2 linked regions of the Lacticaseibacillus paracasei subsp. paracasei genome follow. The protein of the gene in region 2 binds, or shares a complex with, the protein of the main gene of each other region. Links are inferred from orthologs where the notes say so. Each region holds a gene or a part of one and is shown on either strand. Other genes may lie near its edges.

Region 1 (5,496 bases), 1.3 Mb from region 2 along the record:
AAAAACGCCGACTAGCGGCGTTTTCGACAAATTATGCTTCTGGTTCTTTTAGAGTCGGCCCGTAATGCTCCAAGAAATAAATGAGCGTCTGTAATTCTGTTGCTAGGTCAACGTTTTGCACGCGAACATAACTTGGTACAGAGATGCGAATCGGGGTGAAGTTCATGATGCCCTTGATCCCTGCTTTAACCAAATCATCCGTAATGTGTTGCGCAGCATCAATCGGCACCGTCAAAATCACAATTTCGATTTGCTGATCCTTGATCTGTTTGATCATTTCATCCATGGGATAGATTGGGACACCGCTTTGGATGGTACCAGCTAATTCGGGATTAATATCAAAGCCAGCACTAATCCGAATGTTGTTTGCCTGCCGAAAGTTGTAATTCAACAGCGCGTGACCAAGATTGCCAACACCGACTAACCCGACATTGGTTAACCGATCCTGATTCAGAATCTTTTTAAAGAAATTAAGTAGATCGACGACATCATAGCCGTAACCGCGTTTACCCAATGCACCAAAGTATGAAAAATCACGCCGAATAGTTGCCGAATCAACCTTCACTGCGTCCGACAATTCAGTCGAACTGATCTTGGTTGTTCCGGAATTGGCTAGAAAATTCAGATAACGGTAGTACACGGGCAGGCGTTTTGCCGTTGCTTTGGGGATGATTGTTTCCGCCATATAAGCAAGCCTCCTGTAGAAGTATTCCCACGCAGAACATGTGAGCTGTCCAACATAGTATCTCTTGCTTATATTAGCTGGTTTATAGTGTGAAGGCAAGCGGATACATCTTCACAAGCAAATTTTTTATTATCCAGGGACCATCGGGGAACGCGCGCCGATGAACGAAACTATGGTATATTAGGTTCTAACGATTATTGTGAAAGAAGGTATCCCTGTGATCATTTTGCAGGCGCAACAAGTTGGCCGCAGTTTTAACGGCAATGAATTATTTGCTAACGTCAACTTAGAAATTCAAAACGGCGCGCGCATTGGCTTAGTCGGGCCCAACGGCATTGGCAAGACGACCCTGCTGGAGATCCTGACTGGTATTGCCCCACCCGATGCTGGTCAGGTCACAACCATGAAGAACCTGTCAATTGGTTATTTAGCACAGAATTCAGGACTTGATTCTGACAAAACGATTTTTAAAGAAATGCTGACGGTCTTTGCACCATTACAAGCGATGGCTCGGCAAATACATGACTTAGAAGTTAAACTCGGTGATCCGCAACTCATCGCCGACAAAGAAGCTTTTGCGGCAACGATGAAACAATACGATCAATTGCAACATGACTTTAACGAACAAAATGGTTATGGCTATGAAGCCGAAATTCGTTCCGTTTTACATGGTTTTCAGTTCGGCGAAACGACTTATGACAAGCCGGTTGGCACTTTATCTGGCGGTGAGCGGTCTCGATTGGCGCTGGCGAAGCTGCTACTCGAAAAACACGACTTGATCATCCTTGACGAACCCACCAACCATCTTGACATTGAAACCTTGAGTTGGCTTGAAGGGTACTTAAAAACCTATCCGGGCGCTATTTTAACTGTCAGTCATGACCAATATTTCCTCGATCACGTGGTCACTGAGATCTATGAATTAGATCATCACCACGCGACACATTACAAAACTAACTATAGCGGCTATCTCAAGCAAAAAGCTGATCGTCAAGCTCAAGCTTGGAAGGCTTACAATAAGCAGCAGGAAGAAATTGCCAAGCTGCAGGATTTTGTCGACAAGAATATTGTCCGCGCTAGCACCACCAAACAGGCTCAAGCTCGACGTAAACAATTAGAAAAAATGGATGTGCTTGAAAAACCTGCTGGCGATAATAAGACGGTGCATTTTAACTTTACCCCAACGCGACCAAGCGGTAATGAAGTTTTAAAAGTCGAGCAGGCGACAGTTGGTTATGAGCCGGACAAACCCATGGCTGGCCCGATTGACTTTCAAGTGAATAAGTTTGACCGAATTGCGATCATCGGACCAAATGGTGTCGGTAAATCTACTTTACTGAAAAGTGTTTTGGGAAAAATTCCTTTTCTTAAAGGAGATGCCAAGTTTGGCGCCAATGTCGACGTAGGCTATTACGATCAGGAAATTCAACAGCTTAACCCTAAAAACACTGTCATTGACGAAATCTGGGACGATCACCCGATGATGCCTGAGAAGGATGTCCGGTCCGTGCTCGCGGCCTTCCTTTTTTTGGCGGACGACATTCAAAAACCGGTCAGTGCCTTATCTGGCGGCCAAAAAGCGCGGCTGGAACTCACTAAATTAGCGTTGAAACACGATAATTTCTTAGTGCTTGATGAACCGACCAACCATTTGGACATCAACAGCAAAGAAGTCCTAGAACAGGCCTTAAAAGACTTCAGCGGGACTGTCTTATTTGTTTCGCATGACCGGTACTTCATCAACGAGTTGGCAACAAATGTGGTCGCTATTGCCCCGACCGGCAGCACTACTTATCTGGGCAACTGGGATTACTATCAAGAAAAACTCACCGAAACTCAGGCAGAAGCAGCCGCCGCAGCCGCTGCTCAGCCAACGGCAAAAACTGAAACTGCTGGTGCGACCTCTTACCAGCAGTCCAAAGAAGACGCCCGCGCTGAACGCAAACTTCAGCGGGAAGTGGATGATTTAGAGCAGCAACTTCAAGATCTTAGCCAACAAGAGGCCAAAATTCAAAAAGCGATGACTGCACCAGACGTCCTCAGTGATTATGTCAAAATGCAAACACTGCAGACAGAACTCGAAACAGTTCAAAAACAAACAGCTAAAGTTGAAGACGCTTGGGAAGAAAAGGGCATTCAACTGGAAGATATGCATGCTGATAACAATTAAAACTGCTGTTCTTTAAATTCAAAATAGGCACGGCCAAAGATGGTCCTTGGTCGTGCCAAACTCCGCAATCTCCGGCCAGATGGGGTGGCGACGCATAGCTAGTGCTGTGACGGCGCTTCGAGCCCATCTGGCCTACGATTGCTCCGCCTTGGCACTGGTATCTTTGAGCCTTAAAAAATATCTCCGAGAAAATAATAGGCGAATGATTTTCCTTTTACGGAAAAATCATTCGCCTATTGTTAACTGTCAATGATGTTCCAACACCATTTTTGTTGTCTACTTACTCGAAGCCTTCTCATCAATCAACGCCAAGGCTTGCCGCAAAACCTTTTCACCGTCCATCATCCCATAGGCTCGCATGTCGATAACGGCCATAGGAATATTAGTACCAGCAACTTTAGCGGCAAACTGACTTTCCATAAAGCGTACTTGCGGGCCGAGCATCAGGACAGATACGGGTTCAGATGCAAGTTTATTATCAGCATCTGCTGCTGCCGTTGCGAAAACATCAACATCAAGGCCATCTGCCTCTGCTGCTTTTTTCATCCGTTGTACCAGCATTGAGGTTGACATACCGGCGGAACAGACCAACATAATCGTTTTTTCAGCCATGGGAATCATCCTTTCGTTAACAAACTTATCTATAAGATAAGTCTAACCAAAACAGTTAGGCGGCGTCAACGAAATCGCTGTCGGCCTTGCATTTATTATGAAGCGTGGGTAAAGCTCAATCCTGGATCAGCATTCAAGCTTTCTGAAGCAAGATGCTGCTTCGCCCATTCAATATGAGCAGCCGCGCCAATCATTGCGCCATTATCACCCGTCAAGCGAAGTGGCGGCACAATCACATCGACATCTGGAAAATTCACAGCCAAGGTTTCGTTCATGGCTTCTTTAAGCCCTTGATTGGCTGCAACACCACCGGCCACAATGAGTTGTTTAACCGGATACTGATGCAGTGCCTTTTGCGTTTTGTGAACCAAAACATCGACAACCGCCGCTTGAAAACTCGCGGCTAGATCTTCTCGACTGAGCTCTTGGCCTAACTGATGGGCGTGATGAACCGTGTTGATAACAGCCGATTTCAAGCCACTGAAGCTAAAGTCAAGATTGTCTTCTTTATCCATCGCCCGTGGAAAATGGAAAGTGTCTTGACCAAGATGTGCCAACCGATCAACTTCTTTACCAGCCGGATATGGAATGCCCAGAATCCGACCAACTTTATCGTAAGCCTCACCGGCGGCATCATCACGTGTATCGCCGATGATTTCGAATTCCCCAGCTGATCGCATATAAACCAACTCAGTATGACCGCCTGAAACCGCCAGTGCCAGTAATGGATACGCAAGCGGCTTCACAAAACGGGCGGCATAAATGTGGCCTGCCATGTGATTAACCGGAATTAATGGTAAATGATGAGCGTAGGCAATGGTTTTGGCAGCCGTCACCCCAATTAACAATGCGCCTACCAGCCCTGGGCCGTATGTGACTGCCACCGCGGTCAAATCATCATAAGTGACGCCCGCTTCTTTCAACGCTGCATCTGTAACCAACGTAATTTGTTCCACATGATGACGACTGGCTACCTCCGGAACAACACCGCCAAATCGTTGATGACTTTTAATTTGTGTGGCGATGATGTTCGATAAGATTGTGTCACCATTTTCAACGACAGCCACACTGGTTTCGTCGCAGCTGCTTTCAAACGCTAAAATTAATTCCCTTGCCGCCACATTGTTCTCCTCTACAACGACGATAATGATCGATTACGGCAATGGCCGATACATATCAAGTGCATCATCGTGATTGCTGACATAATAACCTTTTTTAATTTTCCCGTCCTGAAAACCGAGCGACCGATACAGATGCTTAGCAATGTCGTTATTCGTCCGCACTTCAAGCGTCATTTTTTGACTGCCATAATCAATCGCCCGGCCAATCATGAACTGCATCAAAAAACGTCCCAGACCCATGTGCTGGTATGCTGGGTCCACCGCGATGTTGGTCACATGGGCCTCACTTAAGGTAAACCAGGTGCCAATTAATGCGACTAACTGACCGGCATCTTCAACAGCCAAATACAACGAATGCCGAACTTTACGCAACTCAGAGAAAAAAGCGTAACGATCCCATGGTGTATCATGATAAATCCGTCGCTCAATCGCTAATGCTGCATCGACATCGTCTTCTGTCATACGCCGCAGTAAATACTCTTTATTGCGAACCGTGATCGTTTGTGGCTTAAAGCTCAATTCATCAGGTGTCGTGCGATCGAACCACGATTTAAACTTTCTCAACATAAACATCATGTCCTCTGCCGGGGTGTGCTTCCAACCAGTTGTGTTCCGCCTCGGTCAGCCGCAGATAACGCGGCACAAAATCATAAACAGACACAGGCGGCAGATCTTTCCCTAATTGTCCTAAACGTAATGCTTGTGGCAAGTTTAGCCAACTCGGTGCAAATTGCGCTAATCCGCCCAAGGTCTCAATAATCTGAGCCCGAAACATAGCCGCATCACTGCCGACAAAGATCACCGGCTGGTGCAAAGTGGCTAATTCAGTGAGCAGTAGTTTTAATGGCACGTGCCGATCTGTAACCACATTGATCAGCCGGCCCTTGTTCCATTGGTAGACACCTGTA
Region 2 (5,507 bases):
TTTCACCAAACATGAACCGCTCAATGTCACGTATGGGATGGGCGTTCCTGAACATGATACTGAAGGCCGGATCATTACCTTAGAGTATCCAAACTTCTATTTGATGACGGTTTATACGCCGAACTCTGGTGGTGAACTGAAGCGGCTGGATTACCGCCAGCAATGGGACAAAGATTTTCTTGCCTACACGAACCAACTCGCGGCCAAAAAGCCGCTCGTTTACTGCGGCGATTTAAATGTCGCGCACCAAGAAATCGACCTTAAAAATGACAAGACCAATCACCACAACGCCGGCTTTACCGATGAAGAACGGGCTGACTTTACAAAACAGTTAGATAGCGGCTTTATCGATACATTCCGGAACTTGTATCCAGATACCGTCACTTACTCATGGTGGAGTTATCGATTCCATGCCCGCGCTAATAACGCTGGTTGGCGTATTGACTACTTTGTCAGCAGCCGTGACTTCAAACCATATATTCAGGATGCAAAAATTCTGACCGACATTATGGGCAGTGACCACTGTCCAGTTGAACTTGTCACAAAAGACTTGATTTAGGAGAAAATACGATGGACTTTATCGCCATGGATTTCGAAACCGCCAATCGCAAGCGAGCCTCAGCGTGTTCATTGGCGCTCGTGGTCGTCCAGCAAAATAAGGTGGTTGACAGTTTTTACACCCTTATTAATCCGCAGATGCAGTTTGATGCCCAAAACATTCACATTCATGGCATCACCCCTGAAATGGTTCAAGATCAGCCAACATTTGATCAAGTTTGGCCGCATATTCAAATGTTCTATACGCCAGGTCGGATCGTGACCGCTCACAATGCACCGTTTGATGTTTCGGTTATGCGACTGACACTGGATCGTTACGGCATTGCGGCGCCGCGCTATCAAGTGATTGACACGGTTAAAACCTCGCGACAATTTTTGCCGAAGTTGCCGAATCATCGGTTAGATACTGTCAGTGCCGCCTTACACATTCCGCTTGAGCATCACCACAATGCCTTAGCGGATAGTTATGCCTGTGCACGGATTTTGATCGCCGAAAATGAGCACTTTGGCGAAGCGCGGATTAAAAGCATGATGAAACTTTCAAAAGCGGGTTGATTCAGGTACGACTGGCAACCGCTCAACGTTTGACCCGACTGCGCGCTCATTAACTGCTGAATACAGCTGCCATGCAAAAAGGCGACTCCGCTGAGGAATCGCCTTTTTATTTTGCCTATTTTGCCTAATTATATTTATTTTTTAGCCACACCGCGTTCCGCCTTCCAAATGCTAAAGGAGGTCTTCATTGATTGCCACAAGCCCGAACCGGAATAGACCAAGACGTTATTCCGATAAACCGCGACCGTAAAGAAAGTAAACAAGGCGAGAAAGACGACACTAATACCGACACTGACCCATGCCTGACCCATACTTGCTCGGCCTAGCGACATCTGCGTTGGCATAACAAAAACATTCAAGAAAGGCACGTAGCTTGTTACTTGTGCCAGCGTCGAATCATTGGCTTGGGCGGCGATTGTAATGAAGTAGCCGATCATCCCCAGCATGGTAATTGGCATAACAGCTTGCTGGACTTGTTCCTGATTAGAAACAAGCGAGCCGGTTAATGCAGCCAAGACCGAATAAGTGAGTGTGCCGATGATAAAGAAAAGCGCAATCATGGCGGTTGTCCCAGAAGCTAGTATCGAAAGATCCACTTGCTTTAACAAGCCGGCAACCATTGTTTGATTTTTCAAAAATTGCCAGCCGATAACACCGGCAATCACGTAAATAACCAGTTGTGTCAGCAACAAGGCGAAAATACCCGCCAACTTGCCAAAGAATTGCGTCGTGGCACTGACAGAGGACAAAAGGATCTCCATGATTCGCGAGCCTTTTTCAGTTGCAATTTCCTGTGCCAGAATAGAACCATACACCATGGTGACCATCAGAATCAAAACCATTGAAACGAGCGCAAGGCCATGATTCATAAGTTGTGCCGTATTGGATTTGGCTACCTGCTTGCCATCCTCAATGGCAACCGTTTTCGATGTCACTGTCGGCGGTGCCGTTAAAGCCTTAACCTGAGCTGGTGTCAGCTTCATGGCTGCGGCCGTGCTGCTCAATTTCAATCCGCTCAGCGCTGCCACCAGCGTTGAAGTCTCAACTGTCTGACCGTTATCGCGAGCAACATAATGCGACTTGAAGTCATCTTTGGCATTCACCGTTAAAATGCCATCAAGATCTTCTTTGTTCAGTGCATCATTGGCTTTTTTAGCAGAAGTATACGGCTTAAAGCGTAAATCACTGGTACTTTGTTTACTCAATGCTTGGCGCACAACGCCAACGTCACTGACAACTGCGACCTGAGCAGGTGCTTGCGTTTTGGAAATATAAAAAACAATTCCAAAAGCAATCGCAAGGAAAAATAGCGGTGACAATACTAGAAAAATCCATGAACCACTTCTGGCATTTTTCTTATAGACCTGACTCATAACCACCCAAAACTTATGCATCAGCTTCACCTGCTTTCAAACGGAAGATTTCATCAAGTGTCGGTGGTTGTTGACGGAACTCTGGTATGTAGCCATTTTCCGTTGCTTTAGCAAAAATCTGGTGACCAACTGCCGGATCGGCTAAGGTCAACTCAAATTCTTGACCATGCTGCTTGATTTTCGTTACCCCGTCAAATTCACGCAAGTCATCGGCAGTCAACCCTGACTCAATGAATAGTTTGGTCCGACCAAAACTTTCGCGAATCTCACCAACCGCTCCGTTTAAGACCATCCGTCCCTGTTTCAGCATCACCAGATGATCGGAAACAGCCTCAACGTTAGCCATATCATGGCTGGAATAGATAATCGCAGCGCCATTATCTTTCAGCATCTGAATGCCAGCCATCAACAGGCTTGAGTTAACCGGATCAAGTCCCGAAAAAGGCTCATCTAGAATAACCAGCTTTGGCATATGAATCATTGTGGCAATGACCTGAACTTTTTGCTGATTCCCCTTACTTAAGTCTTTGATTTTATCGGTAGGCTTGCCTTTAACCTGAAATCGGTCCATCCATTCTGGAATCTTGGCTTTAATTTCTGACGTGCGCATACCACGCAAGCGCGCAAAATAAATAATTTGATCTTGAACCCGCATCTTTGGATATAAACCGCGCTCTTCTGGTAAATATCCAATGGTGTCATAATCTTTAGCTGTTAACGGATGACCATTCCAAGTGATGGCACCAGAGTCTGGTGTCAAAAAATTCAAAATCATCCGAAATGTTGTCGTCTTCCCCGCCCCGTTTTGGCCGATCAACCCCATGATTTCACCTGGTTTAACGGTGAAGCTCTCCTGATCAACCGCCGTCATCGTGCCGAAGGTCTTCACAAGATCCTTGACTTCTAGCATGGCCACTACTCCTTTACTTAAAACGCGCTCACAGATGCTCAAGCCTCTATGGTAAGAGCCTCAGAAGCAATGACAAACAACTGGTCATCACGCCTAAGACCAATATCTCAGCTTGCCAACGTGCCTGTTCACGTTATGAATTAGCTCACTTTCTCACGTTGTCAATAGTCTACCATGCATACTTTGGTTATCAAAGTATAACGTGTTATCAAAAGTAGATTTATTGTCCTAGTGAAAGTAGCCAGACCAAATTCTGTGACCCTCATGCACGCCATTGTCTTCGAAAAGTGTGGATAACTGCCCAGATTGTGACTTCGCCAACGAAAAGCCCAACAAACAAAGCGGCCAACTGTTCGCCAAATTTCATAACGCACCGCCTTTTCTTTGTTCTGCACCACTTTACCAAACCAAATCAAAAAAGCACGCAAATGTTCTTTGCGTGCTTGCTATCATAGGCTTTCGAGTAAATTCTCATAGTGTTGGCCAAACGGCACAAATTCGAGATGCCGCGTTGTATCTTCATTGTCATCTTTTTGAAAATGAATCATCAGATAGGTCTCTGGTTCACTTAATCCCAAAAAATCCGGCCATTCCACGACAGACACCCCATCACCTTCGAAGTACTCTTCAAGACCGAGATCCTCGGCCCCACCGTCTTCTAAGCGATACAGATCCATATGATACAGCGGTAATCGGCCATGACGATACTCGCGAACAATTGTAAATGTTGGACTTTTGACGTAATCGGTGATGCCTAAGCCCTTTGCCAAGCCCTTGGTGAAACTAGTTTTACCAGCACCCAAGTCACCATCCAGCAGCAAAACGTCTCCCGCTTGCAACTGCGGTCCCAGTGAAGCCGCAAAGGATTGCAGGGCTGCCTCACTAGTGAAGTCTTTTTTCAAACTTGTCATAGCAAGGTCTGGGCCGCTGTAATAATGGCCAACTTATAGACATCCTCTTCATTTGCCCCACGACTCAAATCAGAAACTGGCTGATTCAAACCTTGCAAAATTGGGCCAATGGCTTCAAACCCGCCGAATCGTTGCGCAATCTTATAACCAATATTACCGGATTGTAATTCAGGGAAAATGAAAACATTCGCTTCCCCAGCCACTTTGGAATCAGGGGCTTTTTGCTTGGCAACGCTTGGGACAAAAGCAGCATCAAATTGTAACTCACCATCTAAGGCCAAATCAGGTGCCAGTTCATGAGCTTTCTTAGTGGCTTCAACTACCTTATCTACTTGCAGTCCCTTAGCACTGCCTTTGGTTGAGAATGACAGCAAGGCGACGCGCGGTGGTTCGATATCAAACAAGGCAGCGGTTTTAGCTGACTCAACCGCAATTTCAGCCAGCTGATCAGCATCTGGATCAATGTTGATGGCGTTATCCGCGAATAAGTAGCGTTCGTCACGGCCACGCTGCATAATGAACGCACCACTGACCAAATGCACGCCAGGACGCGTCTTGATAATTTGCAAAGCAGGCCGGACTGTGTCAGCCGTTGAATGAACTGCGCCTGAAACCATACCGTCTGCTTCCTTCATGTAAACCAGCATCGTACCAAAATAATTGGCATCCTGAACAATTTTTTCGGCCTGTTCTGGGGTTGCCTTGCCTTTGCGACGCTCAACGAAGGCCGCAACCATTTTAGCGTGAATGTCATCGTTGGCTGGATCGTGAACTGTCAACTTGCTGAGATCCCAGCTTTTAGCAGCTGCCAATGTCTGAATCTTATCAGGATTACCTAGCACGATGGCCTGTATCAACCCGTCAGCTGCGAGCCGAACTGCTGCGCCCAAAACGCGCGGATCTTCGCCCTCCGGAAATACAATCCGTAAATTTTTGCCATTAATCTTGTCTTTTAAACTTTCAAATAGGTCCAAATCTTATCCCTCCATAAAAGCGCTTTATTCTTGTTCATCATACCGTTTTTATCGGGTCGTGACTAGTCGAAGACAATGGAAAAACAGTGTGTCTGAGCCACTTAAGGCTAGTCAATTCAGGTTAATCCGCCTTCACCGTTTCTGGTAACTGCCAATTAATCGGGGCCTCGCCCATTTTTTCTAGTGCCGCATTGGTGCGCGAAAACGGGCGACTGCCAAAGAAGCC

What was found. The genes of interacting proteins can lie anywhere in the genome.
Region 1: the proteins of tsaE (region 2) and tsaD are in contact, whole or in part, in a crystal structure (PDB 6N9A), measured with the Thermotoga maritima proteins. The link is inferred for Lacticaseibacillus paracasei subsp. paracasei from one-to-one orthologs. Residues at the interface, in WP_004082108.1 of Thermotoga maritima: Leu37, Gly38, Lys46, Lys57, Val59, Lys60, Ser61, Thr63, Phe64, Thr65, Leu66, Met67, Val69, Pro71, Tyr82, Arg83, Leu84, Asp86, Asp88, Phe89, Asp93, Ile128, Asp130, Glu131, Arg134; in WP_004082750.1 of Thermotoga maritima: Cys10, Asp11, Arg49, His50, Leu82, Gly84, Gly135, Gly136, Glu154, Thr155, Leu156, Asp157, Asp158, Ser159, Glu162, Asp165, Lys166, Arg169, Leu170, Tyr175, Lys213, Thr214, Leu217, Tyr218, Gln221, Arg222, Asn324.

What each region holds. Positions count from the first base shown.
Region 1 is NZ_AP012541.1:2,292,677-2,298,172, forward strand. The notes cover bases 2,576-5,496. They hold tsaD (tRNA (adenosine(37)-N6)-threonylcarbamoyltransferase complex transferase subunit TsaD), read right to left. Parts: upstream 4,589-5,496; coding sequence 3,563-4,588; downstream 2,576-3,562. Other genes in these bases: LBPC_RS11245 (ABC-F family ATP-binding cassette domain-containing protein), read left to right, coding at 2,576-2,855; LBPC_RS11250 (PTS sugar transporter subunit IIB), read right to left, coding at 3,132-3,467; rimI (ribosomal protein S18-alanine N-acetyltransferase), read right to left, coding at 4,622-5,155; tsaB (tRNA (adenosine(37)-N6)-threonylcarbamoyltransferase complex dimerization subunit type 1 TsaB), read right to left, coding at 5,139-5,496. Outside these bases: LBPC_RS11240 (redox-sensing transcriptional repressor Rex), read right to left, coding at 32-685; more of LBPC_RS11245, read left to right, coding at 903-2,575.
Region 2 is NZ_AP012541.1:993,966-999,472, reverse strand. The notes cover bases 2,577-5,507. They hold tsaE (tRNA (adenosine(37)-N6)-threonylcarbamoyltransferase complex ATPase subunit type 1 TsaE), read right to left. Parts: upstream 4,308-5,507; coding sequence 3,846-4,307; downstream 2,577-3,845. Other genes in these bases: LBPC_RS04975 (uracil-DNA glycosylase), read right to left, coding at 5,403-5,507; pta (phosphate acetyltransferase), read right to left, coding at 4,304-5,281; LBPC_RS04990 (ABC transporter ATP-binding protein), read right to left, coding at 2,577-3,396. In the rest of the region: LBPC_RS05005 (exodeoxyribonuclease III), read left to right, coding at 1-559; LBPC_RS05000 (3'-5' exonuclease), read left to right, coding at 571-1,113; LBPC_RS04995 (ABC transporter permease), read right to left, coding at 1,248-2,507; more of LBPC_RS04990, read right to left, coding at 2,500-2,576. UniProt on the Escherichia coli protein: Required for the formation of a threonylcarbamoyl group on adenosine at position 37 (t(6)A37) in tRNAs that read codons beginning with adenine.